DNA from 2 places in the Streptomyces sp. NPDC057702 genome. Region 2 is predicted to be linked to the other one. Evidence: riboswitches for the same ligand, from Rfam matches in the RefSeq annotation. Region 2 holds a riboswitch; the other holds the start of a gene.
What was found. A riboswitch is a leader RNA that binds a small molecule or an ion and turns the genes downstream of it on or off. The one in region 2 is predicted to bind cyclic di-AMP.
Positions count from the first base shown of each region.

Region 1: linked by a shared signal. The riboswitch ahead of ACFVFR_RS20440 (C40 family peptidase) and the one ahead of ACFVFR_RS06180 (M23 family metallopeptidase) in region 2 are both predicted to bind cyclic di-AMP.

Region 1 covers NZ_JBHVJC010000025.1:110,218-117,772, reverse strand. The annotation lists gene ACFVFR_RS20460 (SDR family NAD(P)-dependent oxidoreductase) at 1-2,523, opposite strand, end outside; gene ACFVFR_RS20455 (FcoT family thioesterase) at 2,576-3,139, opposite strand; gene ACFVFR_RS20450 (TauD/TfdA dioxygenase family protein) at 3,149-4,054, opposite strand; gene ACFVFR_RS20445 (SAM-dependent methyltransferase) at 4,657-5,712, shown strand; cyclic di-AMP (ydaO/yuaA leader) riboswitch at 6,138-6,328, shown strand; gene ACFVFR_RS20440 (C40 family peptidase) at 6,332-6,805, shown strand; gene ACFVFR_RS20435 (hypothetical protein) at 7,044-7,555, shown strand, end outside.
Region 2 covers NZ_JBHVJC010000006.1:115,341-122,895, reverse strand. The annotation lists gene ACFVFR_RS06190 (GNAT family N-acetyltransferase) at 1-2,161, opposite strand, end outside; gene ACFVFR_RS06185 (HPr family phosphocarrier protein) at 2,308-2,589, shown strand; gene ACFVFR_RS06180 (M23 family metallopeptidase) at 2,929-3,846, opposite strand; cyclic di-AMP (ydaO/yuaA leader) riboswitch at 3,861-4,022, opposite strand; gene ACFVFR_RS06175 (M16 family metallopeptidase) at 4,468-5,835, opposite strand; gene ACFVFR_RS06170 (M16 family metallopeptidase) at 5,895-7,313, opposite strand; gene ACFVFR_RS06165 (DNA topoisomerase (ATP-hydrolyzing) subunit A) at 7,552-7,555, shown strand, end outside.

The DNA of each region.
Region 1 (7,555 bases), on a different contig from region 2:
GTTGAGCCAGGTGTGGCCGGCCGCGTCGTCCAGGCACTGCTTGCCCATGCCGATGAGCTCGCTGGCGGGGCCGCATTCGAGGAAGACGTGCCGGCCGCGTTCGGCGATGGCGCGCATGCCGTCGGCGAACTTGACGCCCTCGCGCAGGTGGCGGGCCCAGTAGTCGGGGGTGGAGATCTCGGCGGGGCTGGCGACCTTGCCCGTCAGGTTGGAGATGAGGGTGAACTCGGGCTCGTGGAAGGTGAGTGCGGCGACGACCTCACGCAGGTCCCGGGCCGCGTCGGTCATCAGGGGCGAGTGGGAGGCGCAGGAGACCGCGAGGCGGCGGTTCTTGATGCCCCGCTCGGTGAGCTGGCGCTCCACGAAGGCCAGCGACCGGGTGTCGCCGGACAGGACGAGCTGGCGGGTGCCGTTCACGGCGGCGACGGACAGCTCGTCGTGGCCGTCCATGAGGCCGGCGACCTCGGCGACGGACGCTTCGACGGCGGTCATGGCGCCGGGTGGGGAGGCGTCCATCAGTCGGGCGCGGGCGGCCATCAGGGTGACGGCGTCCTCCAGCGTGAACAGGCCGGCGACGGTGGCCGCGACGATCTCGCCGATGCTGTGACCGGCCAGTACGGAGGGGCGTACGCCCCACGACAGCCACAGCCTGGCCACCGCGTACTCCAGCGCGAACAGCGCGGGTTGCATGAAGCTGATCTGGTGGATGAGGTCGGCGTCGTCGACCTCGCCCAGGATCATGGCGCGGATGGAACGCCCCAGGTGCGGGGCGAACAGCCGGTCGCACGCGTCCAGGTGGTCGCGGAAGACGGAGAAGCGCTCGTACAACGGCCGCCCCATGCCCACGTACTGGGTGCCGCCGCCGGAGAACAGGAACGCCACCTGCGCCCCGCCGGCGGCCGGGCTGGCCTGCCCGGCCTTGGCCAGGGCGCGGTCCAGCAGGCGGGCGACGTCGTCGTGGTCGCGGACGACGCCGGCCAGGCGGAGCGGGAAGTGGGCGCGGGCGACGTTGGTCGAGTAGCACAGGTCGCCGATGTCGGTCTCGGGCTCGTTGCGCAGCAACCGCTGGTAGCGCTGGATCTGGCCGGTCAGCGCGGGTGCGGACTTGGCCGAGAGGGTGAGGACATGGCCGCCGTCGTCGTCCTGGGGGGTGGCCGGCGCGGCCACGGGCTCGGGGGCCTGTTCGAGGACGACGGAGGCGATGGTGCCGGTCAGGCCGAAGGAGTTGACCAGGGCCCGCTTGGTCTCGGCCGTCCACGGGTGGGCCTTGGTGGCGACCGCGACCGGGGAGCGCTCCCAGGGGATCCGGGTGGAGGGGGTGGTGAAGTTCAGGTGCGGGAAGATCGTGGACTCGCGCATCTGGAGCGCGGTCTTGACGAGCCCCCCGATGCCCGCCGCCGACTCCATGTGCCCGATGTTGGTCTTCAGCGATCCGATGGTGACCGGGTCGCTGGGGCTGTGCGACTCGCTGAACACCGAGGTGATCGCGCCGATCTCGATCGGGTCGCCCAGCGGGGTGCCGGTGCCGTGGGCCTCGATGTAGGAGATGTCGCGCGGGCCGATGCCGGCGGACCTGAGCGCTCTGCGCATCAGCCCCTCCTGCGCGGTGCCGTTGGGCACCATCAGGGAGCTGCTCTCGCCGTCGGAGCCGACGGCCGAGCCACGGACCACGGCGTAGATCCGGTCGCCGGCGCGCTGCGCGTCGGAGAGCCGCTTGAGGACGAGCGCGCCGCCGCCCTCGCTGCGGCAGTAGCCGTTGGCCGCCTCGTCGAAGGTCTTGCACCGGCCGTCGGGGGCCAGCATGTTGGACTGGCTGGCGAGGATGTAGGGGCGTGGGTTGACGATGGCGTTGACGCCGACGCACAGCGCCACATCGGTCTCGTCCTGTCGCAGGCCCTGGGCGGCCAGGTGGACGGCGACCAGCGACGCCGAGCAGGCGGTGTCGATGGTCATGCACGGTCCGCGCCAGCCGAGGAAGTAGGACAGCCGGCCCGAGACGGCGCTGAGCGCGGCGCCGGTGGGCATGTAGCTGTTGAGCTCCTCGTTGGCGTACGCGCCCATCTCGCCCGCGTAGTCGGTGTTGCTGACGGCGACGTACACCCCGCCCCGGCCGTGGCGCAGTGGACCGGGGTCGATGCCGGCGTCCTCCAGCGCCTCCCAGGCGGTTTCCAGGCTGAGCCGCTGCTGGGGGTCGATGTAGTCGGCTTCCTTGGGCGAGATGTTGTAGAACTTCGCGTCGAACTGGTCGATGCGGTCCAGGAATCCGCCACGCTCGCACCGGATGACGCCCTTGGCCTCCGGGTCGTCGGAGGTGAGTCCTTCGGGGTCCCAGCGGTCGGTGGGCAGTTCGCGCAGTCCGGACTGGCCGGTGCGCAGGAACTCGGCGAACTCGTCGGGCGCGTTGCTGCCGCCGGGAATGCGCAGTCCCATACCGACGATGGCGATGGGTTCGGGCACGACTCCGGGTGCGGTGGGGGTGGCGTTCGCGGTGCGGTCCTGTGATTCAGTGACGTGAGGTGACATGGCTCCTGCTCTTCTTTTCGCACAGTCCGTGCCAGGTGTTGACGCGACGCATTTACGCGGCCCGGTTTCTCGTCGTTCGTACGGCGAGCCGCACACCGCCGTGACAGGCGGGCATGTCCTGTTCGCCGTAGCGACACAGCGTGCTGACGAGGGCGATCGAACCGTCCTCGCCATCGCGTTCGTCAATGCCGACGACATCGATTTCGCCCCAGAACCCGCGCCCGCGCATGGCGCGGCGAAAGGTGCTGCGAAAGTCGACGATAAGGATGTCGGGGAGCTGCCGCTCCCAGAACTCCTCGAGCGTCCAGGTGCTGAACGGCCACATGGTGTGCTCTTTGACGGACTTCGCCAGCAGGTAGTAGACGAGCTGGTTGAAACACAGGTTGAATTCGACCGAGTTGAAATGTCCGGTGTCGTCGATGTAGCACGACTCGGGAATGGTGAACTCCCCACGCGCGCTGACCCGCCCGCCGTCGCGGGGTTCACCCTGGCGGGTGACGGTGGCGCTGGTGAGGTAGCGGCAGTGTGGCTTGTACGGGGTGAGGACCTGGCGCAGGAGCGGCTCGTCGCAGCCGTACCGGACGGACCGCGACGAGGCGGGTGTGATGAGTTCCACGGGGTCCCCTCAGCGGCCGTCGGCCGGCTGCTGGGCGCCGATGCCGGCGTAGAACTCGTACGCGTCGTGGACGGTGACCCGGTGCGAGACGGTGGGCTCGGGCTTGACGGTGTGCCGGGCGCAGTGCACGAGGCTGCGGTTGTCCCAGACGAGGAGGTCGCCCTTGTCGAAGGTCTGGAGGTGGATGTTCTCGTGCTGGAAGGTGGGGTCGGCCTGACCGACGGCGCTCAGCAGCTCCCGCAACAGGCTGTCGGGCAGCGGCGTGCCATCGGCCTGCTGGAGTTCGAAGGTGAACGCCTCGCTGATGTAGAGCAGCGGCTCGCCGGTGACCGGGTGCGGGAAGACGGTGGGGTGGGTGACCGCCGGGGTGTGGTCCTCGATCTCGGCGAGCACGTCGGTGATCGGTCGGTAGACGTCGTCGGGGCGGATCTTGAAGTACCGCCGGACGCTGTTGCGGCTGTACGTTCCCTCGATGGCGTTCTTCATCTCGCGGGAGAGCTTCTGGTACGCCCTGCCCATGTCGATGAAGTAGGTGCCGCGGTTTTCCCGGGGCACCACCTGCGGGTAGATGAGCGTGAGCCCGAAAGGCCGGGCCATGAACGAGTAGTCGTGGTGCCAGAACTTCCCTGTCTGGGGCACGCCGATTTGCTGACCTGACTCCCTCACGTTGGAGGAGACGAAGATCTCCTTGTGCTCCGGGTGGTGGTACATCGGCTGGTAGTAGGTTTCCACTTCGCCCAGTCGTCGACCGAAGGCGACGAATTCCGCGGGCGAGAGGCTCTGCTGCTTCAAGACCACGATCTTGTGCTCGTAGACCTTCTCCTTGAGCGCGACCATTTCCTGGTCCGAGGCGCTCATGACATCGAGTTCGAGGTCCACGCCCAAGGCGGCTTCCGTTTGTGGTGCGGTGGTCATATCTCCCCCAGCGGCGTGCCGGTTGGTTAAACGATGCACTGGCGGCACCACCGTTCAGCAGCGGCCTTAGGTCAACCTTGAAGCGCGCTGAAACGGAGGGGTGATCTCACCTACAGGCGTTCGGGGGGCACTTGAGCGGACGGCGCCGAACTCCTTGGGCCGACTGGGCGGAGACCCGGGTGGCCCACTCGGCGGCAACCGGACTATATGTCACCCGTACGAGTGGACCGGGGTCTCGGCCGCGCGACGTCGTACCGGCGACTCGGCCTGGCCAATCGCCTCGGAATACGGTGCGCCGGGGCGTGCTGGAGTGAAAGGGCGGGCGCGCTGGGCCCGGTGCGATCGGTCAATCTCCTGATACACCTGTCCCCTGCGCGTGATCGACGCGCGACGTATGGGCCCGCGGGGCGTTGGGCAGTCAGTTCCCCAGCGCACGTGTGCCGTCAACCCTCCTGGTGTGACAGCCGTCCGTGGTGCGCGCCACCCGCCACCGCGTCGCCGGCCGCCGGGTCGCGGGCTGCGGTGCCGGCGGGGCGCGCGTCGGCCCGACCGTCGCCCGCGCGTACGCCATCGCCACCCCCAGCACAGATGAGGAACTCCCCGTGAAGATCCGCACGTTCGCCAAGCTGGTGCGCAGCAGTCACTTCTCGCTGGCCATGCGGCTGCCCAAGGACCTGATGGCGCCCGCCTACCGCGCCTCGTTCCTGGCCGCCGCCGCCGGCAGCGGGGTGCTGCGCCACCTGGCGCGGCAGCCGCTCGACGCGCCCGCACTCGCCGACGAGCTCGGCATGCACGGAGAGGAGCACCTGCTGGGCGCCTGGCTGGAGATGGGCGTACGGCTGGGAGAGCTCGGCCAGCGCGGGGGGCGCTACCGGCTGCGTGGTCGGCTGGCCAGGGCGTTGGCCAAGGCGGAGGCGGACGCGTACGTGGCGCTGCTCGAACAGCTCATGCGCTTCCACGCCCCGCTGCTGCTGGACGCCCCGGCGATGTTGCGCGAGGGGCGGCGGGTGGCGATCACCGACCAGGACGGCGCGCTGATCGCCCGTTCCTCGCGTGTGCTCGAACCCGCCGTGCAGGCGGTGGTGGAGCAGCACGTGGACCGGGCGGCGCCGGTGCGCCTGCTTGAGGTGGGGTGCGGCAGCGGCACCTACGTGCGGCACGCCGCCTCGCTCAACCCCCGGCTGACGGCGGTGGCCATCGACCTCCAGGACGAGGTGGTGGCCCAGGCCCGGGGGAACCTGGACAAGTGGGGGCTGGCCGATCGGGTGGAGGTGGTGCGCAGCGACGTGCGGACCTACGCCACGGAGCAGAAGTTCGACCTGGTCACCCTGCACAACAACATCTACTACTTCCCCGAGGGCGAGCGGACCAAGGTGCTGGAGCGGGCGCGCTCCTTCCTGATGCCCGGGGGCCGGCTGCTGCTGACGACGAGCTGCCAGGGCGGCGGGCCCGGTATCGAGATGCTGAACCTGTGGTGCGCCTACGCCGACTTCACCGGCACACTGCCGCGCCCGACCGAGCTGCTGGACCAGATGCGGGACGCGGGCTTCACGCGGGTGCGCTCCCGTCGGCTGGTGCCGGGTGAGGAGTTCCGGGCCTTCGTCGGTACGAGCTCGTTCGACGGCCCGGCCGACGGCCCGCGCGAGACGGCCGACTGAGCCGCGTTCACACCCCAAGGCGGCGCGCGCGGCCCTGGGCGGCGCCGTGTCGCCCCGGCGGGGCGGGGGCCGCGCGCTGTCGGCCCGCGCCACGGGGGTGCCGTCGCGGGGTGCCGGGCTCGCCGACGGCCCGCGCTGGGCGCGGCGTGACGTCTCGTCACCGCCCACACTCCGGACCGGGCGCGTTCGGCGGCTGCATGGCCCACAGCCGCGCCGCGCCGTGGAACCTCCCCGTCCGGTTTGCTGTTTCCGCAGGTCAGGGCGAGTGTGCGCGACTCGTATGGGGTACCTGTGGCGGCGCGGTTCTGCGTCACCGACGAAGGTGAAGAACTTCACATACGGCCCTTTCGGCTGCGATTTCGGGCCGTGAATGACGCAGTATCCCTATCCGACAGCACCAAGCCCCCGTCACCACGGCGGGGCGGTCCGGGCGGACGCCGAGTCCTGCCGCCGCGCGGACCCAGGGAGAAGACCACGGATCGGCAGGAACGGGAGACCCAGGTACGACGGGCCACGAATTCGGTGGCCCTTGGGGTGAAGCCACGTAGATGGCCGGGCAACTTCGTCAGCCCGAACCCGACAGGTCATCTTTCGCAGGCGGATGTCGAAGGGCTTTCGTATGTCCGCGCAGCCACGTATACCCGCGCTCGCCACCCGTATCGGCACCGCGTCCGCTCTGACCGCGACGGTGTTGGCGGGCTCCTCGCTCGTACCGGCCATGTCGACCGACGCACAGGCGGCCACGACCTCCGGCAAGGCGCTCAAGGTCGCGGCCGGCAAGAAGGGCGCGCCCTACAAGTACGGGGCGGTCGGCCCGCACCGGTTCGACTGCTCGGGGCTCACGCTCTACTCGTTCAAGAAGGCGGGCAAGAAGCTGCCGCGCACGGCCGCCGCCCAGTACAACAAGACCCGCCACCTGTCCGCGAAGTCCCGCAAGGCGGGCGATCTGGTCTTCTTCCACTCCGGCCGGAACGTCTACCACGTGGGCATCTACGCCGGGCGGAACAAGATCTGGCACGCGCCCAAGCCGGGCAAGTCGGTGCGGCTGGAGAAGATCTGGACCAACAAGGTCTGGTACGGCCGCGTGCGCTGAGCCGTCCCACGGCCGGGCCGTGGTCGTCGGGCGGGTGGCGGCGCGCGCCGTCACCCGCCCGTTCGCGGGCCAGGATGAGGCAGGGGCCTTCGGATGTCCCGGCTTTGCGCCACGCTCACCAGGCCGGGTGATGTTCCCGGGGCGGACGTCACCCTCAGGAGGCACTCGGCGTTGTCCTCGACGTGCCGACCGAATCACGGTCGGCCTGATGCAACGAGGACGAGTCATGATGCGAGGAATGACGGGTGCGGCCGTCGTTGCGGCGGCGCTGGCGTGTGCGGTGACGCCGGCCCAGGCCCGCGAGACGACCACGCCGATCCAGAACGGCAAGGCCGAGTTCTGCCTGACCAAGCCGGCCGCGAAGCGGCTCGCCGAGGCGAAGATCCGGTTGGCCGCGACGGGGGGCGCCAAGCTCACCGGCAAGCAGCACCAGTGTGTGTCGTTCCCGCTGACCGAGGGCACCCGGGACTACGCGAAGCTCAAGGGCGGGGTGACCTTCCGCGACCGGGACGACCGCCTGGACCTCACCAAGATCCACAACTATGTCAACAAGACCCCGCACACGCAGGTGTCGGCCTCGGTCAACCGGGCCAAGGCGCGGCAGGTCGACTTCCTGACGTACTCCATCAAGCGGGAGAACGCCCAGACCACGCCGAAGCAGATCAAGGCCGTCGACGTACGGACCGCGCTGACCGCCGACGGCGAGAAGCTGCTGAAGAAGACGTTCGGCAAGTCGCCGCTGCGCGCGGG
Region 2 (7,555 bases):
CGGGCACGCGGCCGGGCTCGGCGGCCTGCCGTCGCCAGTGCGCGTACCGCACGGCCTCGGCCAGCGCCCGCACCGCGCGCTCGGCCACGGGGTAGGCCGGCACCCGGCTCGCGTGCGGCGGGTGGTCGACGTCGGGTGCCGGTGGCGCGGTCGGCTGGCCGTCGGTGGCGGGTCGCGGCGGGGGCGCGGCCGGGTCGGCGGGCTGGGCCAGGGTCGCGGCCAGGCCGGGGATCTCCAGGTGCACCACGGCCACCGGCTTCGCCGTGCCGCTCGCGGCCGTGGCCTCACGGATCGCCCAGGCCAGCTCGGTGGCCGGTCCGCCGTCGACCGCGGGGATGGCCGTGACGACGACGGCGTCGCACAGGTCGTCGGCCAGGGCTCGCCCGAGGGCCGTCCGGAAGTCGGCGGGCTCGGCGGCCGTGGTCAGGTCCAGCGGTGGCAGCGGGCGCAGGCCCTCGGTCAGACACGCGTCGTAGGTGATCAGGCCGAGCGACTCGGAGTTCCCGAGGATCGCCACCCGGGGGCCGCGCGGCAGCGGCTGCGCGGCCAGCAGCAGTCCCACGTCCGCCAGCTCGGTGACCGTGCCGACGCGGATGACGCCGGCCTGCCGGAACAGGGCGGAGACCGTGGCGTCGGGGATGCGCGTGGTGGGCACCGCGTGCCCCGGCGGCTCGCTGCCGCTGTGCCGGGCGCCCTTGACGACCACGACCGGTTTGAGGGCGGCGGTGCGCTTGGCCAGCCGGGTGAACTTGCGGGGGTTGCCGATGGACTCCAGGTACAGCAGCGCGACCTGGGTGGCGGGGTCGTCGTGCCAGTACTGGAGCAGGTCGTTGCCCGAGACGTCCGCGCGGTTGCCGGCCGAGACGAAGGTGGAGATGCCGAACAGGCCCGAGCCCCTGCGGTGCAGCCCGGACAGCAGGGCGATGCCGATCGCGCCGGACTGGGTGAACAGGCCCAGGTTCCCGGTCGGCGGCATCTGGGGCGAGAGGGAGGCGTTCATCCGTACCGCGCCGGCGGTGTTGATGATCCCCAGCGCGCCCGGACCGATCAGCCGCATCCCGTACGACCTGACCTGGCGTACCAGCTCCCGCTGGCGCTCCAGACCCTCGGGGCCGCTCTCGGCGTACCCCGAGGAGACCACGACCAGGCCCTGCACGCCCCGCTCGCCGCAGTCGGCGACCACGGCGGGCACCTGCGCGGCCGGCACCGCGACGACGGCCAGGTCCACCGGCTCCTCGATGTCGCGCACCGAGCGGTAGGCGGCGATGCCCTCCCACCCGCCCGCGGTGTCCGGCGGGGCGGCCTCGGGCGGGGGCGCGTCGGCCCGGACCCCGGCCGGCGGGCCGGGCGGGGCGGCCTCGCGGCGGGCCTGGGCCAGGTCGTCGCCGGTCAGCCGCGAGCGGCCGGGCGCGAAGGCGTGGTTGACCGCGTACACCCGCCCTGTGTAGCCGCCGGTCAGCAGGTCGACCAGCACCGCCCGCCCGGCGCCGCCGGGCCCCCGGCTGGCCCCGACGACCGCGACCGAACCGGGTGCGAGCAGCCGCCGCACGGAGCGGGCCTCGGCGCGCTGCTCCCGCGCGCGCATGACGGCCAGCGACCGGGGCGTGGGTTCCAGATCGAACTCCAGCCGGACGACCCCGTCCTCGAAGCTGCGCTGCTGGGTGTACCCCGCGTCCGTGAACACCTTGATCATCTTGGTGTTGGCGGGCAGCACCTCGGCCGCGAAGCGCCGGATGGCGCGCTCCCTGGCGACGGCCGCGATGTGTTCGAGGAGGGCGGAGGCCACACCGCGCCCCTGGTGGGCGTCCTGGACCAGGAAGGCGACCTCGGCGTCCTGGGCCGGCGCGGACGCGGGCAGCCCGCGCGCGTCGATGCGGTCGTAGCGCACCGTGGCGATGAACTCGTCCCCCACCGTCGCCGCCAGGCCGACCCGGTCCACGTAGTCGTGGTGGGTGAAGCGGTGCACGTCGCGGTCGGAGAGCCGGGGGTGGGGGGCGAAGAAGCGGTAGTACTTGGACTCGTCCGAGACCTTCTCGTAGAAGTCGACCAGGCGCCGGGCGTCGTCGGGGGTGATGGGGCGGATCTGGGCGGTGCCGCCGTCACGGAGCACCACGTCCGCTTCCCAGTGGGTCGGGTAGGCGTGCTCGGGCGGCGTTTCCATGGGTCCAGACTAGGTGGGGGCACCGACAACGGTTCGATTCGCGCGCGCCCTTGTGCCGGGGCAGGCTGTGGAAGGGCTCCGCCGGAGCACACCGCACCCCGTGAGAGACTGGTCTAGACAACAGCAACCACCTGAAGGGCAACACCATGGTTGAGCGCCGCGTCACCGTCGGCTGGGCAGAGGGCCTGCACGCTCGCCCCGCGTCGATCTTCGTCCGCGCCGCGACGGCCTCCGGCGTCCCCGTGACGATCGCCAAGTCGGACGGCTCCCCGGTCAACGCCGCCTCGATGCTCGCCGTGCTCGGCCTGGGCGCGCAGGGCGGCGAGGAGATCGTGCTGGCCTCCGAGGCCGACGGCGCCGACGCCGCGCTCGACCGTCTGGCCAAGCTCGTCGCCGAGGGCCTTGAGGAGCTCCCGGAGACGGTCTGACTCGCCGTTCGGTACCTTCCGAAGCCGCGGTGGCCCCCAGGGTCGTCACCGCGGCTTCGTCGTTTCCCGCGCCTCCCATCCGCCCGCACCCCCGGGGCGCGCCCCGCCCGCGTACGTCTCAGGGCCCCCGGCGGGCCGACCGCTCGGCTCGGCCGCCACCGGCCCGCCCCGGAGCGCGCATGCCGAAGGCCCCACCCGGCGGGGGTGGGGCCTTCGAGATGACGCGACGCGCGGGGGCGAGCTCACGGCCGCCCGACCGGTGGCCCCGGGCGTGCCGGGCTCAGCACGGGTGGGTGCGCCCCCGTGCCCTGCCGCCGTCCGCGCGGGGCCGGCTCCGGCTCAGATGTTGACGCCGTGCGAGCGCAGGTAGGCGACGGGGTTGATGTCCGAGCCGTACTCGGGCGACGTGCGGGCCTCGAAGTGCAGGTGCGCGCCGGTGGAGTTGCCCGTGTTGCCGGCCAGGCCGATCTGCTGGCCCGGGGCGACGCTCTGACCCACCGAGACAGAGAGCGAGTCGAGGTGGCCGTACTGGGTGTAGGTGCCGTCGTTCATCTTGATCACGACGTTGTTGCCGTACGCGCCGCCCCAGCCCGCCTCGACGACGGTGCCGGCGCCTACGGCACGCACCGAGGTGCCCAGGCCGGCGTGGAAGTCGATGCCGGTGTGGCTGCCGGAGGACCAGTTGCCGCCCGACGCCTGGTACTGCGTGGAGACGTAGCTGCCCGCGACCGGGGAGACGTAGGCGGCGCCCAGCGTGGTGCGCTCGACGGTGCGGGTGGCCCGCGTGTCGCTGGCCTCGCGGGTCTCGGTCGCACGGGTCTCGGCGGCCTCACGCGCCTCGGCGGCGCGGGCCTCGGCCGCCTTCTTCTCGGCGGCCTTCTTCTTCGCGGCCTCGGCGGCGGCCTTGCGCTTGGCCTCCTCCGCCTTCTTCTTCATCTCGGCGGCGTGCTTGGCGGCCTGCTGGCGCGCCTCCTCCTCGGCCTGCTGTTCGGCCGCGGCCTGCTCGGCGGCGGAGTACTGGGCGTCGGCCTGGGCGCCGATCTTGTCGGCGATGCCGTCGTTGAGGGCCACCGCCTGACGCAGACCGGTGTCCTGGGGTTCCTGCGAGCCGGCGGCGCCGGAGGCGGCCATCGCGGGGGCGGCTATGCCGGCGACGACTCCGGTGGCGGCGAGAGTGGCCATGCCCGCCACGTTCGCGCTGCTCCGGGTAAGACGGCTGGGGCGACGGTGCCGCCCAGTGGCACGAGTGAGCGCCATGAGGAGGCGTACTCCTTTCCTTCCTTCTCGCCTACCGGGTTAGCTGACGGGTTCGGAGCAGGAAGGTCTCCTACGGTCGCCACGCCCCTCGCGAGGATGGCGGCCGATTCACCCCAGGGGACATGGGTCCCCGGCTCCCCTGGCTCGCGCCATGAGGGACTCGGCGATGGCTGCCCGGTGCCACGGGTGTGGCTGATCTGTGACGAGCAACGGGGCTGACGCTAAGCGGGACGTCTTTTGATCGGCAAACAGAACCGGGTGAATGTTGCGCACGCCACACGGCAGACGGGCAGCCTCTCCCGCAAACCAGACATACCGAGAGGCCCTGGCATCCCACGGGACACCAGGGCCTCCTGACTCGCCGTAACCACACGTCGGCGACCGGAGCTCCGCGCTCCGCTCGTGTGGGTCGGGGCGATTCGGGCGCCGCCGCTGGCGAGGCGGCGACGCGAGCCGCCGCACGCGGACCGGCGAACGCTCCGGGACACGCCTCACGGCGGGCTCCGGGCGGCGAGCGCGGGAGACGGGACGGCGCGGGACCGCACCGGGCCCCACGCCGCCTGACGGCGCGCCAGCCCGGTCGGTACGCCTACGGGCTTCCGCGCCCCGCCACGCCTCGTGCTAGCCGGTCACCACCCGCACGTCACCGATGCCCAGCGCCTTGACCGGCTCCGCGATCACCGAGGCGTCGCCGACCAGCACGGTCACCAGACGGTCCGTCGGGAAGGCGGCCACCGCCGCCGCGGTCGCCTCGACGGTGCCGGTCTCGGCGAGCCGTTGGTAGAGGTGGGCCTGGAAGTCGTCCGGGAGGTGCTGCTCCACCTGGTCGGCGAGGGTGCCCGCGACGGAGGCGGCCGTCTCGTACTTCAGCGGGGCGATCCCCACCAGGTTCTGCACGGCCACGTCACGCTCGTCGTCCGTGAGCCCCTCGGCGGCCAGCGTGCGCAGCACCTTCCACGCGTCCTCCAGCGCCGGGCCGGTCACCTCGGTGGCCACCGAACCGCTGATGGCCAGCAGCGAGAGGCCGGTGCCCTCCGGCGTGGAGCGCAGGACCTGCGCGAAGGCCCGCACGCCGTACGTGTAGCCCTTCTCCTCGCGCAGCACGCGGTCCAGCCGGGAGGTGAGGGTGCCACCCAGGCAGTAGGTGCCGAGCGTCTGCGCGGGCCACACCCGGTCGTGCCGGTCGGCGCCGACCCGTCCGATGAGCAGCTGGGTCTGCACGGCACCGGGCCGGTCCACGATGACGACCCGGCCGCTGTCGTCGGCGGTGACGGCGGGCACCGGGCGCGGCGCGGCCGTGTCGCCGCTCCAGGCGCCCAGCGTCTCGGCGAGCGCCTGGTCGAGGTCCACGCCGGTGAGGTCGCCGACGACCACCGCGGTGGCCGTGGCCGGGCGCACGTGGGCGGCGTAGAAGGCGCGCACGGCGGCGGCGTCCACGCCCGTCACCGTCTCCTCGGTGCCCTGGCGGGGCCGGGACATCCGGGAGTCGGCCGGGAAGAGCTCCTTGGACAGCGTCATCGCGGCCCGCCGCGCCGGGTTGGCCAGCTCGTGCGGGATCTCGTCGAGCCGGTTGCGCACCAGCCGCTCCACCTCGCTCTCGGGGAAGGCGGGGGCCCGCAGCGCGTCGGCGAGCAGTCCGAGCGCCTTGGTCAGCCGGGAGGCCGGAACCTCCAGGGAGACCCGCACGCCCGGGTGGTCGGCGTAGGCGTCCAGGGTGGCGCCGCAGCGCTCCAGCTCGGCCGCGAACTCCTCGGCCGAGTGCCGGTCGGTCCCCTCGGACAGGGCCCTGGCCATGATGGTCGCCACGCCTTCGAGCCCCTGCGGCTCGGCCTCCAGCGGCGCGGCGAGGTTGACCTCGACCGCGACGACCTGCTGGCCCGGCCGGTGACAGCGCAGCACGGTCAGGCCGTTGGGGAGCTGGCCGCGCTCGGGTGCGGGGAAGGCCCACGGCTTGGCCTGGCCGGGCTGGGGCTGGGGGTGGAACTGCATGCTGGTCACGGTGGTGTCCGTCGCGTCGGTCTGTGTCGCGGTCGTGGTCGCTGCGTCGCTCACCGGCCCGCCCCTTCGTCGTTGTCCTCGGTCGCCGCGTCGGCGGGGGCCGCCCGCACGACATCGGTCGGCTCGGTGGCCTCCACGGTCTCCTCGCCCTCGCCGGTCTCGGCGGGCTCGGTCGGCTCGTAGACCAGCACCGCGCGGTTGTCGGGACGCAGTCGGGCCGCGGCGACGGCCCGCACCTCGTCGGCGGTGATGTCCAGGACCCGGTCCACCGCGCTCAGCGCGAGCTGCGGGTCACCGAAGAGGACCGCGTACCGGCACAGTTCGTCGGCCCGGCCGCCGACCGTGGCCAGCCGGTCCAGCCACTCGCGCTCGAGCTGCGCCTGGGCCCGCTCCATCTCCTGCGGGCTCGGGCCCTCGGCGGCGAAGCGGGCCAGCTCCTCGTCCACGGCGGACTCGATGGCGGGCACCTCCACGCCGCCCGAGGTCTTGACGTCCAGCCAGCCCAGCGAGGGCGCGCCGGCCAGCCGCAGCAGTCCGAAGCCGGCCGCGACGGCGGTGCGGTCGCGGCGCACCAGCCGGTTGTGCAGGCGGGAGGACTCGCCACCGCCGAGCACGGTCAGGGCCAGGTCGGCGGCGTCCGCCTCGCGGGTGCCGTCGTGCGGCAGCCGGTAGGCGGCCATCAGGGCGCGCGCGGGCACCTCCTCGCGCACCTCCTCGCGCAACTGCGCGCCGATGGTGTCGGGCAGCGCGCCGTCCCGTGGGGTGGGCTTGCCGTCGTGCGCGGGGATGCTGCCGAAGTACTTCTCGACCCACGCCAGGGTCTGCTCGGGGTCGATGTCGCCGACGACGGAGAGCACGGCGTTGTTCGGCGCGTAGTAGGTACGGAAGAACTGCCGCGCGTCCTCCAGCGACGCCGCGTCCAGGTCCGCCATCGAGCCGATGGGCGTGTGGTGGTAGGGGTGGCCCTCCGGGTAGGCCATCGCGGTCAGCCGCTCGAAGGCGGTGCCGTAGGGCACGTTGTCGTAGCGCTGGCGGCGCTCGTTCTTCACCACGTCGCGCTGGTTCTCCATGCTCTCCTCGTCGAGCGCGGAGAGCAGCGACCCCATCCGGTCGGCTTCCAGCCACAGGGCCAGCTCCACCTGGTGGGCGGGCATGGTCTCGAAGTAGTTGGTCCGCTCGAAGCTCGTGGTGCCGTTGAGCGAACCGCCGGCGCCCTGCACGAGCTCGAAGTGCCCGTTGCCGCTGACCTGCTTCGAGCCCTGGAACATCAGGTGCTCGAAGAGGTGGGCGAGTCCCGTACGCCCCTTGACCTCGTGGCGGGAGCCGACGTCGTACCAGAGGCAGACCGCGGCGACCGGGGTCAGGTGGTCCTCGGAGAGCACCACACGCAGACCGTTCGCCAGGCGGTGCTCGGTCGCTGTCAGGCCGCCGGAGCCGGCCTGTTGCGTGGCCGTGTGACCCATGGGCATGTACGTCCCTTCGATCGCGCGATCTATCGCGGGTTGAGCAGTCCTGTCACTGTATGCAAGCGGGCTGACATCTGGCGAAGTTCCCCGCGAAGGACGCTCGCGCGGTGGCGTCGGCGCGGGGTGCGCGGCGCTCCCGTCCGGGCGCGACCAGCCGGGTCGTGGTCGGCGTTGTCAGTGCGGCGGGCCACAATGGTCGACGTCAGCACTCGTACCGGTAGGAGAAGGAGCCGCAGCCGCGATGG